3 regions of the Solibacillus sp. FSL W8-0474 genome follow, and region 3 is predicted to be linked to each of the others. Evidence: a T-box and tRNA genes for the amino acid it is inferred to sense, from the RefSeq annotation. Region 3 holds a T-box; the other regions hold tRNA genes.
What was found. The T-box of region 3 lies ahead of NYE67_RS13380 (valine--tRNA ligase). A T-box ahead of a tRNA ligase gene usually reads a tRNA of that ligase, here a tRNA-Val.

Region 1: it has a tRNA-Val gene. The T-box ahead of NYE67_RS13380 (valine--tRNA ligase) is inferred to sense a tRNA for this amino acid. The anticodon was not compared.
Region 2: it has a tRNA-Val gene. The T-box ahead of NYE67_RS13380 (valine--tRNA ligase) is inferred to sense a tRNA for this amino acid. The anticodon was not compared.

The regions. Positions count from the first base shown of each region.
Region 1 is NZ_JBBOQJ010000001.1:112,316-119,672, reverse strand. Features, by position in the region: rRNA gene NYE67_RS00590 (16S ribosomal RNA) at 1-1,468, opposite strand, end outside; tRNA gene NYE67_RS00585 (tRNA-Ala) at 1,590-1,665, opposite strand; tRNA gene NYE67_RS00580 (tRNA-Pro) at 1,673-1,749, opposite strand; tRNA gene NYE67_RS00575 (tRNA-Arg) at 1,755-1,831, opposite strand; tRNA gene NYE67_RS00570 (tRNA-Leu) at 1,849-1,937, opposite strand; tRNA gene NYE67_RS00565 (tRNA-Gly) at 1,943-2,017, opposite strand; tRNA gene NYE67_RS00560 (tRNA-Leu) at 2,063-2,147, opposite strand; tRNA gene NYE67_RS00555 (tRNA-Lys) at 2,165-2,240, opposite strand; tRNA gene NYE67_RS00550 (tRNA-Thr) at 2,247-2,322, opposite strand; tRNA gene NYE67_RS00545 (tRNA-Val) at 2,332-2,407, opposite strand; rRNA gene rrf (5S ribosomal RNA) at 2,419-2,534, opposite strand; rRNA gene NYE67_RS00535 (23S ribosomal RNA) at 2,655-5,583, opposite strand; rRNA gene NYE67_RS00530 (16S ribosomal RNA) at 5,871-7,357, opposite strand, start outside.
Region 2 is NZ_JBBOQJ010000001.1:3,858,838-3,866,194, forward strand. Features, by position in the region: gene NYE67_RS19510 (CdaR family protein) at 1-102, opposite strand, end outside; gene cdaA (diadenylate cyclase CdaA) at 95-931, opposite strand; gene NYE67_RS19520 (zf-HC2 domain-containing protein) at 1,134-1,751, opposite strand; gene sigW (RNA polymerase sigma factor SigW) at 1,765-2,328, opposite strand; gene rocF (arginase) at 2,482-3,384, opposite strand; tRNA gene NYE67_RS19535 (tRNA-Lys) at 3,571-3,643, opposite strand; tRNA gene NYE67_RS19540 (tRNA-Gln) at 3,661-3,735, opposite strand; tRNA gene NYE67_RS19545 (tRNA-Tyr) at 3,749-3,832, opposite strand; tRNA gene NYE67_RS19550 (tRNA-Val) at 3,864-3,939, opposite strand; tRNA gene NYE67_RS19555 (tRNA-Glu) at 3,985-4,059, opposite strand; tRNA gene NYE67_RS19560 (tRNA-Asn) at 4,194-4,269, opposite strand; gene NYE67_RS19565 (alpha/beta fold hydrolase) at 4,422-5,717, opposite strand; rRNA gene rrf (5S ribosomal RNA) at 6,068-6,183, opposite strand; rRNA gene NYE67_RS19575 (23S ribosomal RNA) at 6,281-7,357, opposite strand, start outside.
Region 3 is NZ_JBBOQJ010000001.1:2,647,300-2,654,656, reverse strand. Features, by position in the region: gene hemC (hydroxymethylbilane synthase) at 1-115, shown strand, start outside; gene NYE67_RS13405 (uroporphyrinogen-III synthase) at 105-848, shown strand; gene hemB (porphobilinogen synthase) at 845-1,825, shown strand; gene hemL (glutamate-1-semialdehyde 2,1-aminomutase) at 1,827-3,116, shown strand; gene NYE67_RS13390 (alanine racemase) at 3,181-3,843, shown strand; T-box leader at 4,420-4,803, shown strand; gene NYE67_RS13380 (valine--tRNA ligase) at 4,861-7,357, shown strand, end outside.

The DNA.
Region 1 (7,357 bases), 2.5 Mb from region 3:
CCATAAAGGTTACCTCACCGACTTCGGGTGTTACAAACTCTCGTGGTGTGACGGGCGGTGTGTACAAGGCCCGGGAACGTATTCACCGCGGCATGCTGATCCGCGATTACTAGCGATTCCGGCTTCATGTAGGCGAGTTGCAGCCTACAATCCGAACTGAGAACGATTTTATCGGATTAGCTCCCCCTCGCGGGTTGGCAACCGTTTGTATCGTCCATTGTAGCACGTGTGTAGCCCAGGTCATAAGGGGCATGATGATTTGACGTCATCCCCACCTTCCTCCGGTTTATCACCGGCAGTCTCCTTAGAGTGCCCAACTGAATGATGGCAACTAAGAATAAGGGTTGCGCTCGTTGCGGGACTTAACCCAACATCTCACGACACGAGCTGACGACAACCATGCACCACCTGTCACCGTTGCCCCCGAAGGGGAAACTATGTCTCCATAGTGGTCACCGGGATGTCAAGACCTGGTAAGGTTCTTCGCGTTGCTTCGAATTAAACCACATGCTCCACCGCTTGTGCGGGCCCCCGTCAATTCCTTTGAGTTTCAGTCTTGCGACCGTACTCCCCAGGCGGAGTGCTTAATGCGTTAGCTGCAGCACTGAGGGGCGGAAACCCCCCAACACTTAGCACTCATCGTTTACGGCGTGGACTACCAGGGTATCTAATCCTGTTTGCTCCCCACGCTTTCGCGCCTCAGTGTCAGTTACAGACCAGACAGTCGCCTTCGCCACTGGTGTTCCTCCAAATCTCTACGCATTTCACCGCTACACTTGGAATTCCACTATCCTCTTCTGCACTCAAGTTCCCCAGTTTCCAATGACCCTCCCCGGTTGAGCCGGGGGCTTTCACATCAGACTTAAGGAACCACCTGCGCGCGCTTTACGCCCAATAATTCCGGACAACGCTTGCCACCTACGTATTACCGCGGCTGCTGGCACGTAGTTAGCCGTGGCTTTCTAACAAGGTACCGTCAAGGTAGCGCCAGTTACTACGCTACTTGTTCTTCCCTTGCAACAGAGTTTTACGAACCGAAATCCTTCTTCACTCACGCGGCGTTGCTCCATCAGACTTTCGTCCATTGTGGAAGATTCCCTACTGCTGCCTCCCGTAGGAGTCTGGGCCGTGTCTCAGTCCCAGTGTGGCCGATCACCCTCTCAGGTCGGCTACGCATCGTTGCCTTGGTGAGCCGTTACCTCACCAACTAGCTAATGCGCCGCGGGTCCATCTTATAGTGACAGCCGAAACCGTCTTTCAACTTTCAAACATGTGTTTAAAAGTATTATTCGGTATTAGCCCCGGTTTCCCGGAGTTATCCCAATCTATAAGGTAGGTTACCCACGTGTTACTCACCCGTCCGCCGCTAAATCAGAGAGAAGCAAGCTTCTCTCATCATCCGCTCGACTTGCATGTATTAGGCACGCCGCCAGCGTTCGTCCTGAGCCAGGATCAAACTCTCCATAAAAGTAGTTTGAAAGCTCATTTGCTTTGCTAGCGATTCAACTTAATTAAAAGTTGAAATCTATTGTTTGCTTCATTTAAGAAGCTTGTTTCATTAACGTTGCTTGTTCAGTTTTCAAGGTTCATGGTGGAGCCTAGCGGGATCGAACCGCTGACCTCCTGCGTGCAAGGCAGGCGCTCTCCCAGCTGAGCTAAGGCCCCTAAATAATGGTCGGAATGACAGGATTCGAACCTACGACCCCTTGGTCCCAAACCAAGTGCTCTACCAAGCTGAGCTACATTCCGAAATATGGCGCGCCCGGCAGGAGTCGAACCCACAACCTTCTGATCCGTAGTCAGACGCTCTATCCAATTGAGCTACGGGCGCAAAATATAAAGTAAAGATGGTGCCGAGGGCCGGAATCGAACCGGCACGGTGATCACTCACCGCAGGATTTTAAGTCCTGTGCGTCTGCCAGTTCCGCCACCCCGGCATTTTTGGAGCGGAAGACGAGGTTCGAACTCGCGACCCCCACCTTGGCAAGGTGGTGTTCTACCACTGAACTACTTCCGCAAAATGCATAAGATATTTTTACTCTGACAGTATTTGAAATTAAAATGGTGCGGGTGAAGGGAGTCGAACCCCCACGCCTTGCGGCGCTAGATCCTAAGTCTAGTGCGTCTGCCAATTCCGCCACACCCGCAGCAGACAATATAAAACTGGTGAGCCATGAAGGACTCGAACCTTCGACCCTCTGATTAAAAGTCAGATGCTCTACCAACTGAGCTAATGGCTCTCTAAATGGTGCCGGCGAAAGGAGTCGAACCCTCGACCTACTGATTACAAGTCAGTTGCTCTACCAACTGAGCTACACCGGCATTTAGAAATGGTGGAGGATGACGGGCTCGAACCGCCGACCCCCTGCTTGTAAGGCAGGTGCTCTCCCAGCTGAGCTAATCCTCCTGGGTATAAAAGCCTAGCGACGTCCTACTCTCACAGGGGGAAGCCCCCAACTACCATCGGCGCTAAAGAGCTTAACTTCCGTGTTCGGTATGGGAACGGGTGTGACCTCTTTGCCATCATCACTAGACTATTTTGTTTAAAAGACAAGATTCATTATATCATACTTTACTCGAAGGTCAAGCATTTTTTATAATTTATCGTTCTTTCAAAACTGGATAAACGTTTCATTGAATTTGTGCAATAAAATGTGGTTAAGTCCTCGACCGATTAGTATTCGTCAGCTACATGCGTCACCGCACTTCCACCTCGAACCTATCTACCTGATCGTCTTTCAGGGGTCTTACTTACTTGCGTAATGGGAAATCTCATCTTGAGGGGGGCTTCATGCTTAGATGCTTTCAGCACTTATCCCGTCCACACATAGCTACCCAGCGATGCCTTTGGCAAGACAACTGGTACACCAGCGGTGTGTCCATCCCGGTCCTCTCGTACTAAGGACAGCTCCTCTCAAATTTCCTACGCCCACGACGGATAGGGACCGAACTGTCTCACGACGTTCTGAACCCAGCTCGCGTACCGCTTTAATGGGCGAACAGCCCAACCCTTGGGACCGACTACAGCCCCAGGATGCGATGAGCCGACATCGAGGTGCCAAACCTCCCCGTCGATGTGGACTCTTGGGGGAGATAAGCCTGTTATCCCCGGGGTAGCTTTTATCCGTTGAGCGATGGCCCTTCCATGCGGAACCACCGGATCACTAAGCCCGTCTTTCGACCCTGCTCGACTTGTAGGTCTCGCAGTCAAGCTCCCTTATGCCTTTACACTCTTCGAATGATTTCCAACCATTCTGAGGGAACCTTTGGGCGCCTCCGTTACTCTTTAGGAGGCGACCGCCCCAGTCAAACTGTCCGCCTGACACTGTCTCCTACCCCGCTAAGGGGCATGGGTTAGAAGTTCAATACAACCAGGGTAGTATCCCACCGACGCCTCCTCCGAAGCTGGCGCTCCGGGATCTCTGGCTCCTACCTATCCTGTACAAGTTGTACCAAAATTCAATATCAGGCTACAGTAAAGCTCCACGGGGTCTTTCCGTCCTGTCGCGGGTAACCTGCATCTTCACAGGTACTATAATTTCACCGAGTCTCTCGTTGAGACAGTGCCCAGATCGTTACGCCTTTCGTGCGGGTCGGAACTTACCCGACAAGGAATTTCGCTACCTTAGGACCGTTATAGTTACGGCCGCCGTTTACTGGGGCTTCAATTCACAGCTTCGCTTGCGCTAACCGCTCCTCTTAACCTTCCAGCACCGGGCAGGCGTCAGCCCCTATACGTCACCTTACGGTTTTGCAGAGACCTGTGTTTTTGCTAAACAGTCGCCTGGGCCTATTCACTGCGGCTTCTCTAGGCTATGCACCCAAAGAAGCACCCCTTCTCCCGAAGTTACGGGGTCATTTTGCCGAGTTCCTTAACGAGAGTTCTCTCGCACACCTTAGGATTCTCTCCTCGACTACCTGTGTCGGTTTGCGGTACGGGCACCTCTCACCTCGATAGAGGCTTTTCTTGGCAGTGTGAAATCAGGAACTTCGCTCATAAGAGCTCGTCATCACAGCTCAACGTTATAGTATGCGGATTTGCCTACATACACGCCTTACTGCTTGAACACGCGCAACCAACGGCGTGCTTACCCTATCCTACTGCGTCCCCCCATTTCTCAAACGGTGAGGAGGTGGTACAGGAATATCAACCTGTTGTCCATCGCCTACGCCTATCGGCCTCGGCTTAGGTCCCGACTAACCCTGAGCGGACGAGCCTTCCTCAGGAAACCTTAGTCATACGGTGCATGGGATTCTCACCCATGTTTCGCTACTCATACCGGCATTCTCACTTCTAATCGCTCCACCAGTCCTTCCGGTCTGACTTCAACGCTATTAGAACGCTCTCCTACCACGCATACTCAAAGTATGCATCCACAGCTTCGGTGAATCGTTTAGCCCCGATACATTTTCGGCGCAGCGTCACTCGACCAGTGAGCTATTACGCACTCTTTAAATGATGGCTGCTTCTAAGCCAACATCCTGGTTGTCTAAGCAACGCCACATCCTTTTCCACTTAACGATTACTTGGGGACCTTAGCTGGTGGTCTGGGCTGTTTCCCTCTTGACTACGGATCTTATCACTCGCAGTCTGACTCCCGTGTATAAATATCCGGCATTCGGAGTTTGTCTGAATTCGGTAAAGCGAGATGCCCCCCTAGTCCAAACAGTGCTCTACCTCCGGTATTCTCAATCACGAGGCTAGCCCTAAAGCTATTTCGGAGAGAACCAGCTATCTCCAGGTTCGATTGGAATTTCTCCGCTACCCACACCTCATCCCCGCACTTTTCAACGTGCGTGGGTTCGGGCCTCCAGTGAGTGTTACCTCACCTTCACCCTGGACATGGGTAGATCACCTGGTTTCGGGTCTACGACCACGTACTAATTCGCCCTATTCAGACTCGCTTTCGCTGCGGCTCCGTCTTCTCAACTTAACCTCGCACGTAATCGTAACTCGCCGGTTCATTCTACAAAAGGCACGCTATCACCCATTAACGGGCTCTAACTACTTGTAGGCACACGGTTTCAGGATCTATTTCACTCCCCTTCCGGGGTGCTTTTCACCTTTCCCTCACGGTACTGGTTCACTATCGGTCACTAGGTAGTATTTAGCCTTGGGAGATGGTCCTCCCGGATTCCGACGGAATTTCACGTGTTCCGCCGTACTCAGGATACACTCTGGAGGGAATGAACTTTTGACTACAGGGCTTTTACCTTGTTTCGCGGACCTTTCCAAGTCGCTTCGTCTAACTCATTCTTTTGTAACTCCGTATAGAGTGTCCTACAACCCCAAAGAGCAAGCTCTTTGGTTTGGGCTCTTCCCGTTTCGCTCGCCGCTACTCAGGGAATCGAATTTTCTTTCTGTTCCTGCAGGTACTTAGATGTTTCAGTTCCCTGCGTCTGTCCTCATCACGCTATGTATTCACGTGTAGATACTATCCGATTAAAGATAGTGGGTTCCCCCATTCGGAAATCCCCGGATCAAAGCTTACTTACAGCTCCCCGAGGCATATCGGTGTTAGTGCCGTCCTTCATCGACTCCTAGTGCCAAGGCATCCACCGTGCGCCCTTATTAACTTAACCAAAAGTTAACACTTAGATAAAATCTAAGATTTAAGTTTACACGTCAATTGCTTGACTTGTTTAAAAATCTATAAAATAGAAATTTGATTTATTGCTTTCAATGTCGTTTTATCCAGTTTTCAAAGAACAAATATGCTTCCTGTTTTACTTCTTCGCATATTTGCGACGAGTAACCGCAGGAGCAAGTGTTTTGAAGTATTCCATTCAATTAAGAATGAACCTTCAAAACTGAACAGCAAACGTTAATGTTTCATTCCCCGAGGGAATGATTCCGAAATAATCCTTAGAAAGGAGGTGATCCAGCCGCACCTTCCGATACGGCTACCTTGTTACGACTTCACCCCAATCATCTATCCCACCTTCGGCGGCTGGCTCCATAAAGGTTACCTCACCGACTTCGGGTGTTACAAACTCTCGTGGTGTGACGGGCGGTGTGTACAAGGCCCGGGAACGTATTCACCGCGGCATGCTGATCCGCGATTACTAGCGATTCCGGCTTCATGTAGGCGAGTTGCAGCCTACAATCCGAACTGAGAACGATTTTATCGGATTAGCTCCCCCTCGCGGGTTGGCAACCGTTTGTATCGTCCATTGTAGCACGTGTGTAGCCCAGGTCATAAGGGGCATGATGATTTGACGTCATCCCCACCTTCCTCCGGTTTATCACCGGCAGTCTCCTTAGAGTGCCCAACTGAATGATGGCAACTAAGAATAAGGGTTGCGCTCGTTGCGGGACTTAACCCAACATCTCACGACACGAGCTGACGACAACCATGCACCACCTGTCACCGTTGCCCCCGAAGGGGAAACTATGTCTCCATAGTGGTCACCGGGATGTCAAGACCTGGTAAGGTTCTTCGCGTTGCTTCGAATTAAACCACATGCTCCACCGCTTGTGCGGGCCCCCGTCAATTCCTTTGAGTTTCAGTCTTGCGACCGTACTCCCCAGGCGGAGTGCTTAATGCGTTAGCTGCAGCACTGAGGGGCGGAAACCCCCCAACACTTAGCACTCATCGTTTACGGCGTGGACTACCAGGGTATCTAATCCTGTTTGCTCCCCACGCTTTCGCGCCTCAGTGTCAGTTACAGACCAGACAGTCGCCTTCGCCACTGGTGTTCCTCCAAATCTCTACGCATTTCACCGCTACACTTGGAATTCCACTATCCTCTTCTGCACTCAAGTTCCCCAGTTTCCAATGACCCTCCCCGGTTGAGCCGGGGGCTTTCACATCAGACTTAAGGAACCACCTGCGCGCGCTTTACGCCCAATAATTCCGGACAACGCTTGCCACCTACGTATTACCGCGGCTGCTGGCACGTAGTTAGCCGTGGCTTTCTAACAAGGTACCGTCAAGGTAGCGCCAGTTACTACGCTACTTGTTCTTCCCTTGCAACAGAGTTTTACGAACCGAAATCCTTCTTCACTCACGCGGCGTTGCTCCATCAGACTTTCGTCCATTGTGGAAGATTCCCTACTGCTGCCTCCCGTAGGAGTCTGGGCCGTGTCTCAGTCCCAGTGTGGCCGATCACCCTCTCAGGTCGGCTACGCATCGTTGCCTTGGTGAGCCGTTACCTCACCAACTAGCTAATGCGCCGCGGGTCCATCTTATAGTGACAGCCGAAACCGTCTTTCAACTTTCAAACATGTGTTTAAAAGTGTTATTCGGTATTAGCCCCGGTTTCCCGGAGTTATCCCAATCTATAAGGTAGGTTACCCACGTGTTACTCACCCGTCCGCCGCTAAATCAGAGAGAAGCAAGCTTCTCTCATCGTC
Region 2 (7,357 bases), 1.2 Mb from region 3:
TGCTGCTCGATTATCTTCAGTTTGAATATATAAAAATAGAGCAGCAGCTAAAAATAATGCTGTTAAACGTAGCATCCACGGGCTATCGAATAATTTATCCATTCTTTTTCCCTCCCCAAGTCCACTTAGAAGCTAAGTTAGAATCTTGCTCAGGACCAAACCACATTTTACGTAATAGTTCTTCAAATTCTGTCATAGTAAGGTTACGATGCAAGTTACCATTTGCTGTAATACTAATGGCACCTGTTTCCTCTGATACAACAATTGTAATCGCATCTGTCACTTCACTTAATCCAAGTGCAGCCCGGTGTCTTGTTCCAAGCTCCTTAGAAATAAATGCACTTTCAGATAACGGTAAGTAACAGGCAGAAGCTGAAATTTGGTTTTTTTGGATAATCACAGCCCCATCATGTAGAGGTGTGTTTGGGATAAAAATGTTAATTAGCAACTCAGAAGAAAGCGCGGCATCCATTTTAATACCTGTTTCTACATATTCATTTAGACCCGTATCTTTTTCAATTGAGATAAGTGCTCCAATACGACGCTTTGCCATATAGCTCACAGATTTTTTTACAGCTTCAATTAAACGTGTTTGTTCATCATCTTGCTGATTATTAGTACGTTGGAAAAGCTTCCCACGCCCTATTTGCTCAAGTGCCCGGCGAATTTCCGGTTGGAATATAATTATGATTGCTAAGAAACCCCAGTCAATTACTTCCTGTAATAGCCAATCGAGTGTATCTAGACCAAAAACATAGGTAGCAAACTTTGCCAAAACAACAATCAGCAACCCTTTTAATAATTGAACGGCTTTCGTTCCTTTAATGAGGGTCAATGCCTTATAAACTACGTACCAAACAAGCAGTACGTCCAACACTTTAAAAATCATCTCTACAGCAGCAATGTCTGTAAATTGTTCAATTATTTGCATGTGGCATCCCCCACCTTTTATAGCTAATCCATATTGCCTTTAGTATAGCATAATTCCGGCAATGATTAACTTTCATAACAGAAAAAAGTCTACCCGAACGAGTAGACTTTGCTTTTTATAATAGAACGTCATTTTTTTGAAGAAAGTTTCACTATTCGTCAGGAAAAAATTATTTTTATGTGGTTTTCAGTAAAACTGATATTTATTTATTGCTAAAGACCGCCATCAAATCATTAAAGCCATCTTTAATTTTATACCATAACCACTCGAACATTTCATCGATTTCCTCGACTTGTCCTGTAACTACTGCAGTGGAAGCCATATAGTTTCCATTTATTACTGTAACATTCCCATCTACTTCCCCTTCAATAATGATATCGCCGTTTTTCACAACGATGTCACCTTTAACAACTTCACCAGCGGGAACTGTTACCGTTTGCCCTTCAACAACTATATTTGGCTGTTTTGTCACAGAAAATTGATTGTCGTTCGGGAAACTACTTAGCACTGTAGCGCTCATAAACAAGCAAAACAATGCAGCAGCAACGAGCATCGGATGCTGACGGAACCAACGTTTTATGCCGACAGAACTTTTGCGTTTCGGTAAACGACTTATTACTTGTTCCTCAAAGCTTGGAGGGGCAGTAATATGCGCTGCACTCTTGATAAACGCAACCGTGTCACTTAATTCATGCATATGTTGTTGGCAATCCGGGCATGTCTGCAAATGTTGTTTCAATGATTGTTCATGCTCACGACTAATATCACCATCTAAATATTCGTGCATATAATCCACGAATTGTGATGCACACGTTTTCATGCGTATCTTCCTCCTACAAATTGTTTAACTGCTTTCTCAACGCTTCACGACCACGGTGAATACGGGTTTTTACTGTACCAAGCGGCATATCTAAAATTTCACTGATTTCCTGGAGCGATAATTCCTCAATATATTTTAAAACAATGACCGAACGATATTTGTCAGGAAGGCGACTGATTTCAAATTGAATTCTGTCCTGAAGCTCCATTTGTTCAATAGCTGCTTCAGGTGATTGCTCATCCGCAGCAATCTGTGAATACATATCCAATCCTTCTGTCCCAGCAACTTCGGCATCTAAATAGTAATCTGGCTTCTTTTTACGAATACGGTCGATACATAAATTCGTACCTATACGATAAAGCCATGTTGAAAATTTTCGATTTTGATCATACGAATGTAGATTAATATAGGCACGTATAAATGCCTCTTGTGCAATATCTTCTGCTTCTTGTTTATTTCCAAGCATTCGAAAACACACTTGGTACAGCTTGTGCTGGTAGAGGTTAACAATGTCGGCATATGCGTTTTGATCACCTTTAAGCACTTGCTTTATTCTTTTATTTACTAACGCATCCATTTGTCTTTCCTCTCCACCTTTTCAGCTGTTCTATATATACGGATTGTTTCTTAAAAGGTTTCATTTTCAAAAAAATTATTTTGTCTTTTCCGCAAAAATATGTGTTCCCATTATAACAAATTTCATTATGCTATACCCATTTTTTCACAATATTCATACTAAAGTTTCACCAAACAAAGAACCAATTAACGCAACTGCTACATCAGCCGTTTTATTACGTTCATCCAGTATAGGATTCACTTCGACAAACTCTGCAGACGTCAACAATCCTGATTCCTGAATCATCTCCATTGCTAGATGACTTTCCCTATAGGTAATTCCCCCGGCCACAGGTGTTCCAACTCCGGGTGTGTATAAAGGATCCAGTGCATCAAGGTCAAGAGATAAATGCATACCATCTATTTGATTTTGTTTAAAATAATTCACCGTTTCTTCCATTACATGTGTCATTCCAAGCCGGTCAATTTCATGCATCGTATAAATTTTAATGCCACGCGTTTTTATTAATTCACGTTCTCCCTCATCAATTGAGCGCCCGCCAATTATAATTATATTTTCCGCTTTAATTTTTGGTTCTCCATGTAATATAGAAGTCAATCGCTTATGCCCAAGCCCTATACTTGTAGCAAGAGGCATACCGTGAATATTCCCTGACGGTGTTGTCTCCGGCGTATTCAAATCGGCATGGGCATCAAACCATATTACCCCCAAGTTTTTATACTTCATAGAAAGTCCCGCTAACGTACCTATTGCTATACTATGGTCACCACCTAGTACTAGAGGTGTATGATCCTTTTTTACAACTTCATATACTTTCTCGGCAAGTGCTGTATTCACTTTAATTACTTCATCTAAATTTAGAAGCTTTTCGTCTTTCTGGTCAATTGCATTTCGTTCAATTACTTGAATATTGCCTTCATCTTCAACTTCAAATCCTAGGTTTACTAAACGTTGTTGCAAGCCTGCATATCGAATAGCACTTGGTCCCATATCCACCCCACGACGTTGTTGACCATAATCACACGGAACCCCTACAATTGAAATTTTTCTATTCATTTTCCCATCCCCTTACGAAATCTTAATATTTGGTCGGCTATTCTATGCTCAGCTAAACTCTCTATTGAAATTTCGATTTCCCAAACGGTTTTCCCTTTAATATGCAAAAAATCCTTTACTCATTAATATAAGTAAAGGATTGTAGTTTTTAAGTTTAAGTGCACTTCTAAATTTATAAAATAAAAGTGAGCCATGAAGGACTCGAACCTTCGACCCTCTGATTAAAAGTCAGATGCTCTACCAACTGAGCTAATGGCTCAGAAAAAAATAAAAAAATGGCTGGGGAACCTGGATTCGAACCAGGGCATGACGGAATCAAAATCCGTTGCCTTACCGCTTGGCTATACCCCAAACATTTTAAAGATGGTGGAGGGGGACGGATTCGAACCGCCGAACCCTAAGGAGCGGATTTACAGTCCGCCGCGTTTAGCCACTTCGCTACCCCTCCGACAAATGATGCAACACTGTTAAAAAATGAATGGTGGAGGATGACGGGCTCGAACCGCCGACCCCCTGCTTGTAAGGCAGGTGCTCTCCCAGCTGAGCTAATCCTCCATACATAACAAGTGTTACTAATTTATTTTTTTATGAAGCCTTAAATGGTGACCCGTACGGGATTCGAACCCGTGTTACCGCCGTGAAAGGGCGGTGTCTTAACCACTTGACCAACGGGCCGTTATGTAAATGATACGTTCTCTTTAAGACAAGATTTATAATATCATCATTTTCACTATCATGCAAGCCTTTTTAAAAACTTTTTTTAAAAAATGTTTTTATTTTTTTCCACAATACAAAAAGGCAAAAAAAAATGGCTCCGAAGGCAGGACTCGAACCTGCGACCTGCCGGTTAACAGCCGGATGCTCTACCAACTGAGCTACTTCGGAACGCTACTATATATGTACCTCATGTACAATGTTTCCCTTGTACATTTATTATTATAGCAACGTTTTTAATTTATACAAGCACTTTATTGAAATAATTTGTCTTTTATTTTTTTATTGCAGAAAGAGGAAAACTCCTCTTTCCTGGACTTTGTTTATTTTACGAATTTAACAATTTTCTCCACTAAACCATTCGCCAATGGTATCGTGGGATTTGAATAACTCGCTATATTTTGTTCACGATTTCCTTGTATGTCTTTTAAGACATGATTCATATGATCAAAATAATGAAGCTGTGCTTTGCTATTTGCCGATTTTAGACTTTCCGCATCTTCTTCTGTAATTTGGATATCCATTTTTCCTTGTATGATTAGTATAGGAACTTTCACATCCATTATTTCCTGCTGTGGGTTATATTTTAACCAAGAAATCATATACGGTTGAACAGAGGGTCTAAATAAGGACTGAAGTTCAGACGAAACTTTCCCGACTTTATTACCGGCTTTCAGCTGCTCCAATGCTTTTTCAGATTCCAACAACAAATTAGGTGGTAGACTCGCTGCTAGTTGTTCCATCAAAATCTCATCGACCGGTCTACCTGCCCCAGCAATGGAGATAAGTGAGTCTACATTGCCTTTTTGTGCAGCGATTGCCATAATTAATGCACCTTCACTATGACCAAGTAAATGAACCTCCGTAAAACGGCTGTCTTTTTTAGCATAATCAACGATTGACGTTACGTCCTGTACATACATTTCAAATGTTAAGTTCTCTTCTTTTGCAATTAGTGCTGTATTTTCACCAATACCCCGCTTATCAAACCGTATTGATGCAATTCCCTGTTCGGCTAGACTTTCCGCAATCATCTTAAGGCTGTTATTAGATCCACCACCAATAGTATTTCCATCTTTATTCGTTGGTCCTGAACCAGCATGGATAATAACAAGCTCCCCTGTTGGTTGTTCTGGCACTTGTAGGGCTACCTTTAATTCCCCTCCTAAAACAGGAACGGTATGCTCTTCATATGTTATAGAAGCCTCTGTATATGGATTTAAAGTAATCGAAAATGTTTGTCCATTTTGTGTAAACGTCCCTTCTATTTGTTCCTTTTCATAAGTCCCTTCTATTTTTATTAAAGACCCTGCCAAATCAATTTTAATCTCTATTTCACTATCATTATATTGAACAGATTCAAATGAAAATTCACTTAATCCTTGGGCTGGAACCGATATATTCCCCCCTGTTTTTTGCAAATCCAAAATAATTTCCAATGGTGACTGCGGGATTTCAATCATACCTTGCCATTTCCCTAATAATGCTTCGTTCATCTGGATGACCTCCTGAGAGCTTTCAGTTTGCCCTGTTGTAGCTAAGTCGGTACTGCTTGTTTTATCATTTCCACAGGCTGTCAGTAATACGCTAGCTACTGCCATATACAATATTTTACGCATCAGCTTCCTCCTTAATTAAACTTATTCCTTTGTATACGTAATTTAGCTGTAAAAGTTTCAAATGATAAAAGTGCCTTGAGGAATGATAACTATCTAATCCAACTAAGAATGAAAACTGAAATTCTTTCTTTATTATATATACTTTTATTTACATAGATGACGTTCATCTAGCTACCTCTTCTCCTATTTGTATTAATTTATAACCGGTAAGATCTAATTTCTATTTTTATATAAACAAACAAGCATGACCTAGAAAGTTTTATCCTTTCAAGTCATGCTTGTTATCTTTAATTCGCTAATTTTAAATAATAAAAAAGCCACTACTGACTGAATCAGCAACGACTTTTTGAGCCTAGCGACGTCCTACTCTCACAGGGGGAAGCCCCCAACTACCATCGGCGCTAAAGAGCTTAACTTCCGTGTTCGGTATGGGAACGGGTGTGACCTCTTTGCCATCATCACTAGACTATTTTGGCTTCCAATACAGCTTATGTCTTGGAACCCTTTGAAAGAATCATTCTTTCAAAACTGGATAAACGTTTCATTGAGTTGTGCAATAAAATGTGGTTAAGTCCTCGACCGATTAGTATTCGTCAGCTGCATGCGTCACCGCACTTCCACCTCGAACCTATCTACCTGATCGTCTTTCAGGGGTCTTACTTACTTGCGTAATGGGAAATCTCATCTTGAGGGGGGCTTCATGCTTAGATGCTTTCAGCACTTATCCCGTCCACACATAGCTACCCAGCGATGCCTTTGGCAAGACAACTGGTACACCAGCGGTGTGTCCATCCCGGTCCTCTCGTACTAAGGACAGCTCCTCTCAAATTTCCTACGCCCACGACGGATAGGGACCGAACTGTCTCACGACGTTCTGAACCCAGCTCGCGTACCGCTTTAATGGGCGAACAGCCCAACCCTTGGGACCGACTACAGCCCCAGGATGCGATGAGCCGACATCGAGGTGCCAAACCTCCCCGTCGATGTGGACTCTTGGGGGAGATAAGCCTGTTATCCCCGGGGTAGCTTTTATCCGTTGAGCGATGGCCCTTCCATGCGGAACCACCGGATCACTAAGCCCGTCTTTCGACCCTGCTCGACTTGTAGGTCTCGCAGTCAAGCTCCCTTATGCCTTTACACTCTTCGAATGATTTCCAACCATTCTGAGGGAACCTTTGGGCGCCTCCGTTACTCTTTAGGAGGCGACCGCCCCAGTCAAACTGTCCGCCTGACACTGTCTCCTACCCCGCTAAGGGGCATGGGTTAGAAGTTCAATACAACCAGGGTAGTATCCCACCGACGCCTCCTCCGAAGCTGGCGCTCCGGGATCTCTGGCTCCTACCTATCCTGTACAAGTTGTACCAAAATTCAATATCAGGCTACAGTAAAGCTCCACGGGGTCTTTCCGTCCTGTCGCGGGTAACCTGCATCTTCACAGGTACTATAATTTCACCGAGTCTCTCGTTGAGACAGTGCCCAGATCGTTACGCCTTTCGTGCGGGTCGGAACTTACCCGACAAGGAATTTCGCTACCTTAGGACCGTTATAGTTACGGCCGCCGTTTACTGGGGCTTCAATTCACAGCTTCGCTTGCGCTAACCGCTCCTCTTAACCTTCCAGCACCGGGCAGGCGTCAGCCC
Region 3 (7,357 bases):
GACATTATCGGGCACAAATGCTGATGAATTAGGTAAAGCAGTTGCCGCAAAATTAACAGAGCAGGGCGCCTTTGATTTAATTCAAAAAGTAAAGGCTGAGCTTGATGCCGAGTAATGCTCTTTTAGGAAAGACAATTATTATTACAGGTTCAGCTGTTGTACAGTCAGTGCAGCAATTAATTGAGCAACATGGTGGGAAAGTATATAATTATCCATTAATCGAAACTGCTGAAATAGTTTCGGATGAAGATAACATATATACGGCTAACCTCGACTCGTATCAATGGTTAATTTTTACGAGTCAAAATGCCGTGACAAGCTTTATTAATAAGTGTGAGCGCAGTAGAATAAAGGTCCCATCGTCTATAAAAGTCGCAGCTGTCGGAGAAAAAACAGCTACACTTTTACAGCAGCACGGCTATTCTATTCACTTTATGCCGACTGTTTACAGTGCCGATGTATTCGTTAAGGAATTTGTTATGGAGCCAACAGAACGTGCATTATTTTTACGAGGCTCGATGGCGAAAAGTACAATACATAATGGCACTGGTGCAGACGAATGGACAGTTTACGAAACACGTCCTTGTACAACTTATTTACAAGACCTTGAACAATGCATACTTGAACACGAAGAACCAATTGTTATTTTTGCCAGTCCATCTGCAGTTGACATTTATGCTGAGCATATTGTTCCGAATGTGGACTGGCGATATGTTAAATTTGGCTCAATTGGTCATGTGACAACGTCCGCCCTTGCTAAATATGGGGTGGAACCAATTGTACAACCGAAAATCTATACGATGCAGGCTGTTATTGAGCAGCTCATCCTGGAGGAACAGAAAAAATGACAGAACTTTATTTCCAGCGTCACCGTCGTTTACGTCAAAGTGCAGCGATGCGTGCCCTAGTAAAAGAAACATACTTACAAAAAGAAGATTTAATTTATCCATTATTTATTATTGAAGGCGAAAATATTAAAAATCCTGTTAGCTCTATGCCAGGTGTATATCAATTATCACTGGATAAATTAAATGCCGAAGTGGATGAAATTGTTGAGTTAGGTATTCAGGCGGTACTTCTATTCGGTATTCCTGCTGAAAAGGATGCTGTTGGTACAGGAGCATACCATGACCACGGAATTGTTCAAAAAGCAACTCGGTTAATTAAAGAGCGTCACCCTAATCTTTTAGTAGTAGCGGATACATGTTTATGTGAATTTACAGACCACGGTCATTGCGGTGTGATTGAAGGAGAGCAAGTCCTGAATGATCCATCACTTGATGTGTTGGCACGTACTGCTGTTTCTCAGGCTAAAGCGGGTGCTGATATTATTGCACCATCGAACATGATGGACGGTTTTGTTGTGGCAATACGTGCAGGATTAGATGCAGCAGGATTCCAGCATATTCCGATCATGTCGTATGCAGTGAAATACGCATCTAGCTATTATGGTCCATTCCGTGAAGCAGCTGAGGGCGCTCCTCAGTTTGGTGACCGTAAAACGTATCAGATGGACCCTTCAAACCGAATGGAAGCAATTCGTGAAGCAACTTCAGATGTAGAAGAAGGAGCGGATTTCCTTATAGTTAAACCGGCACTAGCCTATATGGATATTATTCGCGATGTAAAAAATAGCTTCCCTGTGCCGGTAGTTGCGTATAACGTTTCAGGGGAATATTCGATGGTGAAAGCAGCTGCACAAAATGGCTGGATAGATGAAAAGGCTGTAGTACTTGAAACATTATTAGGTATGAAGCGTGCAGGATCTGACTTAATTATTACGTATCACGCAAAAGACGTTTGTCGTTGGCTGGAGGAAAAATAATATGACTAGTTATGAAAAATCAAAAGCAGCATTTACAGAAGCTGTTGACTTAATGCCAGGTGGGGTAAACTCGCCTGTACGTGCGTTTAAATCAGTAAACTTGGATCCGATTTTTATGGAATCGGGCAAAGGCGCGGTAATTAAAGATATTGATGGCAATGAATATATTGACTATGTATTATCATGGGGTCCGTTAATTTTAGGACATGCACATCCTGAAGTAGTATCTGCTATTCAGGACCAAGCTGCGAAAGGTGCATCGTTTGGTGCTCCAACACTTTCTGAAAACAAATTAGCAAAGCTTGTAATGGACCGCCTACCTTCTGTTGAAATGATTCGTTTTGTTTCTTCTGGAACTGAAGCAACGATGTCTGCATTACGTTTGGCACGTGGTTATACAGGACGCGATAAAATTTTGAAATTTGAAGGTTCTTACCACGGTCATGGTGATTCCCTTTTAATAAAAGCCGGTTCAGGTGTAGCAACGCTTGGTTTACCGGATTCTCCTGGTGTACCGGCAGATATTGCGAAAAATACTTTAACAGTTGCATACAACGATTTAGAGTCTGCAAAATTAGTATTTGAAAAATTTGGTTCAGAACTGGCAGCTGTTATTTTAGAGCCTGTTGCAGGAAATATGGGGGTTGTACCACCTCAACCAGGTTTCTTGGAAGGTTTGCGTAAGCTAACTGAGGAAAATGGAACACTTTTGATTTTTGATGAAGTAATGACAGGCTTCCGCGTCGATTACGGTTGTGCACAGGAGTACTATGGTATAACTCCGGATCTTACATGTTTAGGTAAAGTTATCGGTGGTGGTTTACCAGTAGGTGCGTTTGGTGGTAAACGTGAAATAATGGAGAAAATTGCACCGGCAGGTCCGATTTATCAAGCGGGGACATTATCAGGCAACCCACTTGCTATGACGGCTGGCTATGAAACACTATCTCGTTTAAATAAAGAATCGTATGAATATTTCCGTAAACTAGGTGACCAACTAGAAGAAGGTTTCCGCGCAGCAGCAACGAAATATAATATTCCACATACTGTGAATCGTGCAGGTTCAATGATTGGTTTCTTCTTTACAAACGAAGAGGTAATTGATTTTGAAACAGCAAAAAGCTCTGATTTAGAATTGTTTGCGGAATACTTTAAATTAATGGCGGAAGAAGGCATTTTCTTACCACCTTCACAATTTGAAGGATTGTTTATTTCAACAGCGCATACAGAAGAACATATCGCTAAAACAGTGCAAGCATTCCATCATGTATTTGCTAAATTAGCAAGATAATCTTACTTAATAAACTCATAAATCCCCTTTCTATGCATAATGTAAGCGTAGGGAGGGGATTTTTATGCAACAATGGCAAATGAATGAAACGTTTACATTTCCAAAGCAATTAGGGAATATCCAACAAAATTCAAAAATAGTAGTTGAACCGAAATGGCATGAAGAATTTAATGAAGATTCTGTAGTGATAAGAGGTATTTATGTAGTAAAAGGAAATATACAATTTGACCATAAAGCGAGAGAGGAGGAAATAGAGGAAGGCATATATATTGAGCATATCGATATAGAAAAGGATTACGGCTATTTTGAATATGCATTGCCTTTTTCGGTTGATTTCCCAAATGATCAGATTGAAAAGGTTTCTCTGCAAATAAATGAAATAAAACTAGAACCAAATAACGGGTACTGTTCATGTAGCTGGCAAGTTAATTGTAATGTGGAAAGAAAAGTACAAGCAATAGAAGAAGTTAAGAAAATCGATGAGGTAAAGGAAGTAAAGGCGGAGAAGGAAGTGGAAGTAATTCAAGAAATTAAAGAAATTAAAGAAACTGTCGAGCCAATTCCGCATATGGCTACTTCAGACCAACAGGAAGAAGAGGTTGAAAGCCATATTTTATTTCATGAGGAAGTGCAACGACAGGCTCAGCATCTTCCAGCAGAAGAAATTGATTTTTTGGAGCAGTTAGCAGATGCATACAGCCGTGTCCAAATTCAATTAAAAAAATAATAAAAGGGATTGGGACATAAGTAGAAATTTCTTCTTATAAGGGAAAATAATCTTATTAAGAAATTGATACTGTGTGAATTGATTGGAGTGAAGGGGCGACTCCTGGGGGAATAGCGCGACGCCTGAGACTACAGGCTCAGGCCGTGCCCCCGGAAAGCGTCCCCGTAACGGAAATCAATTTTGGCAGAAGCAGAAAACTATCTATTTTTTCTTTGAAAAAATAGATAGTTTTCGTTTTGTCCCAGGCTTTTTTGTTTAAAAAACCAAGCTTAAATAAAATCTGTCAATAATAAGTAGCAAAATAAAATTAGTATGGCTAATAATATGATATCGCCTGTTGTCGGAATGAGTATTGTACGTATTGCCTGGAAAATTGTCAGCGGTAGAATGCAATATCTCATGTAAAATCGGAATTTTCGTAACCATGGAGGTAATAAGAAAGGATTATAATTTTTTCGCAATTTCCAAACTCCTTTTGCATAGTATATGTTTAGAAATTAAAAAAAGTGTTTTCCGATAATGAATATGATACTTGAAATTTCATAAAAAACAGCTTAGAATTATTTTAACTATATATTTGAAGCGTTGAATAGGAAGAGTATGTATGAACATGATGTGCAGAGAGGAAACAGTAGCTGAAAAGTTTCTACATCATACTTACAGAAGGTAGCCTAGGAGCTGACTTAGTGAAATAGCAGTAGCTGAGTTCCGGTTTGACACCGTTATCGAATGAAGTGCCGATTGGGCATAGTAACGCCGCATTGTATGCGAGCGCTTGACATTTAAATCACAGGGTTTAAAGAAAGCGCTTGTCAGACGAGGAACGTAGCCGAGCGAAGACGCGAATTGAACATAGTGTTCATGAGCGACTGAGAGAGGCAAGTGACAAAGTATGCGATCGCTTGACTAAACCCTTCGGAATTAAAGGTGGTACCGCGAATTAACTCCCTCGTCCTTTTTTAGGCGAAGGGAGTTTTTTATTTTATTCAACTTGTATTTGAAAAGGAGAGATTCATCATGACGGAAATTACAATGCCAACAAAGTATGATCCAAAGTCAACAGAAGCCGGCCGCTATGAATGGTGGTTAAACGGTAAGTTTTTTGAAGCAGATCCAACGAGCGATAAAGAGCCGTATTCTATCGTTATTCCACCACCGAACGTAACAGGGAAACTACACCTTGGTCATGCTTGGGATACAACATTACAGGATATTTTAATCCGTATGAAACGTATGCAGGGATATGACGCGCTTTGGTTACCGGGTATGGACCACGCGGGTATTGCGACACAGGCAAAAGTCGAAGAAAAACTACGCGGTGAAGGCATTTCACGATATGATTTAGGCCGCGAGAAATTCCTGGAAAAGACGTGGGAATGGAAGGAAGAATACGCTTCACATATTCGTGAGCAATGGGCAAAACTTGGTTTAGGTCTTGACTACTCAAAAGAGCGCTTCACATTAGATGAAGGCTTATCAGAAGCAGTTAAAGAAGTATTCGTTAAGCTGTATGAAAAAGGTTACATTTACCGCGGTGAACGTATTATTAACTGGGATCCAGCTGCAAAAACTGCACTTTCTGATATTGAAGTAATTCATAAAGAAGTAGAAGGCGCATTTTATCATATGGAATACCCATTGGCAGATGGCTCTGGAAAATTACGTGTAGCAACTACACGTCCAGAAACAATGCTAGGTGACTCAGGTGTAGCTGTACATCCAAACGATGAACGTTATGCACACTTAGTAGGGAAAACGGTTATCCTTCCAATCGTAGGTCGCGAAATTCCAATCGTTGCGGATGATTACGTAGATATGGAATTTGGAACAGGTGTCGTAAAAATGACGCCAGCACATGACCCGAACGATTTTGAAGTAGGAAATCGCCATAATTTAGAACGTATTTTAGTAATGAACGAAGATGGTACAATGAATGATTTAGCTGGTAAATATGCTGGCATGGATCGTTTCGAGTGCCGTAAGCAGATTGTAGCCGATTTACAAGAGGCAGGCGTATTAATTGAAATTGAACCGCATACACACCAAGTAGGACACTCTGAGCGTACAAATGCAGTAGTAGAGCCATACCTTTCAAAACAATGGTTCGTAAAAATGGCACCACTTGCAGAAGAAGCATTAAAAATGCAAGAGGATGAAAATGAAAAAGTAAACTTCGTGCCAAACCGTTTCGAAAACACATATAACCGTTGGATGGAAAATATCCATGATTGGTGTATTTCCCGTCAATTATGGTGGGGGCACCAAATTCCAGCTTGGTACAATAATGAAACAGGCGAAATTTATGTTGGTAAGGAAGCACCAGCCGACAAAGAAAACTGGACACAAGATGAAGACGTATTGGATACGTGGTTCTCAAGTGCTTTATGGCCGTTTTCTACAATGGATTGGCCAAATGAAGAAGCAGATTTATACAAACGTTACTATCCAACAAACACACTAGTGACTGGTTATGATATCATCTTCTTCTGGGTAAGCCGTATGATTTTCCAAGGTAAAGAATTTACTGGTAAACGCCCATTCCAAGATGTGTTGATTCACGGTTTAGTACGTGATGCAGAAGGTCGTAAAATGTCCAAGTCACTAGGAAATGGCGTTGACCCAATGGATGTAATCGGTCAATATGGCGCGGACTCACTACGTTACTTCTTGGCAACAGGTTCTTCTCCTGGTCAGGATTTACGTTACTCTACAGAAAAAGTAGAATCTACATGGAACTTTGTAAACAAAATTTGGAATGCCTCTCGTTTTGCGTTAATGAACATGGAAGGTTTAACATATGAGCAAATTGATTTAACAGGTGACCTTTCAACAGCGGATAAATGGATTCTTTCACGCTTGAATGAAACAATCGACCGTGTAACAACTTTATCTGATAAATATGAGTTCGGTGAAGTAGGACGTGAGCTATACAACTTCATTTGGGATGATTTCTGTTCATGGTATATCGAAATGGCGAAATTACCATTATACGGTGAAGATGAAGCAGCGAAATTAACAACACGTTCAGTACTTGCCTATGTTTTAGACAATACAATGCGTTTACTGCACCCTTTCATGCCATTTGTAACAGAAGAAATTTGGCAGCACTTGCCACATGAAGGGGAGTCTATTACAGTAGCTGCATGGCCGACTGTAAACCCAGCATTCAACTTTACGGCAGAAGCAGGCGATATGCAGCTGTTAATGGATATTATCCGTTCAGTACGTAACATTCGTGCAGAAGTAAATACACCGATGAGCAAAAAAGTAGCGATGACGATATCGGCAAAAGATGCTGGTATTGCAGCAGTTCTTGAAGCGAACAAAGGTTACATCGAAAAATTCTGTAACCCTGATGGCTTAACAATCGGTACAGAGCTTGAAGCACCAGCACAAGCAATGTCGGCAGTTGTATCAGGCGCAGAAATCTTCATGCCGCTTGCAGGTTTAATCAATATTGATGAAGAAATTGCACGTCTTGAAAAAGAGCTTGAAAAGTGGGCAAAAGAAGTGA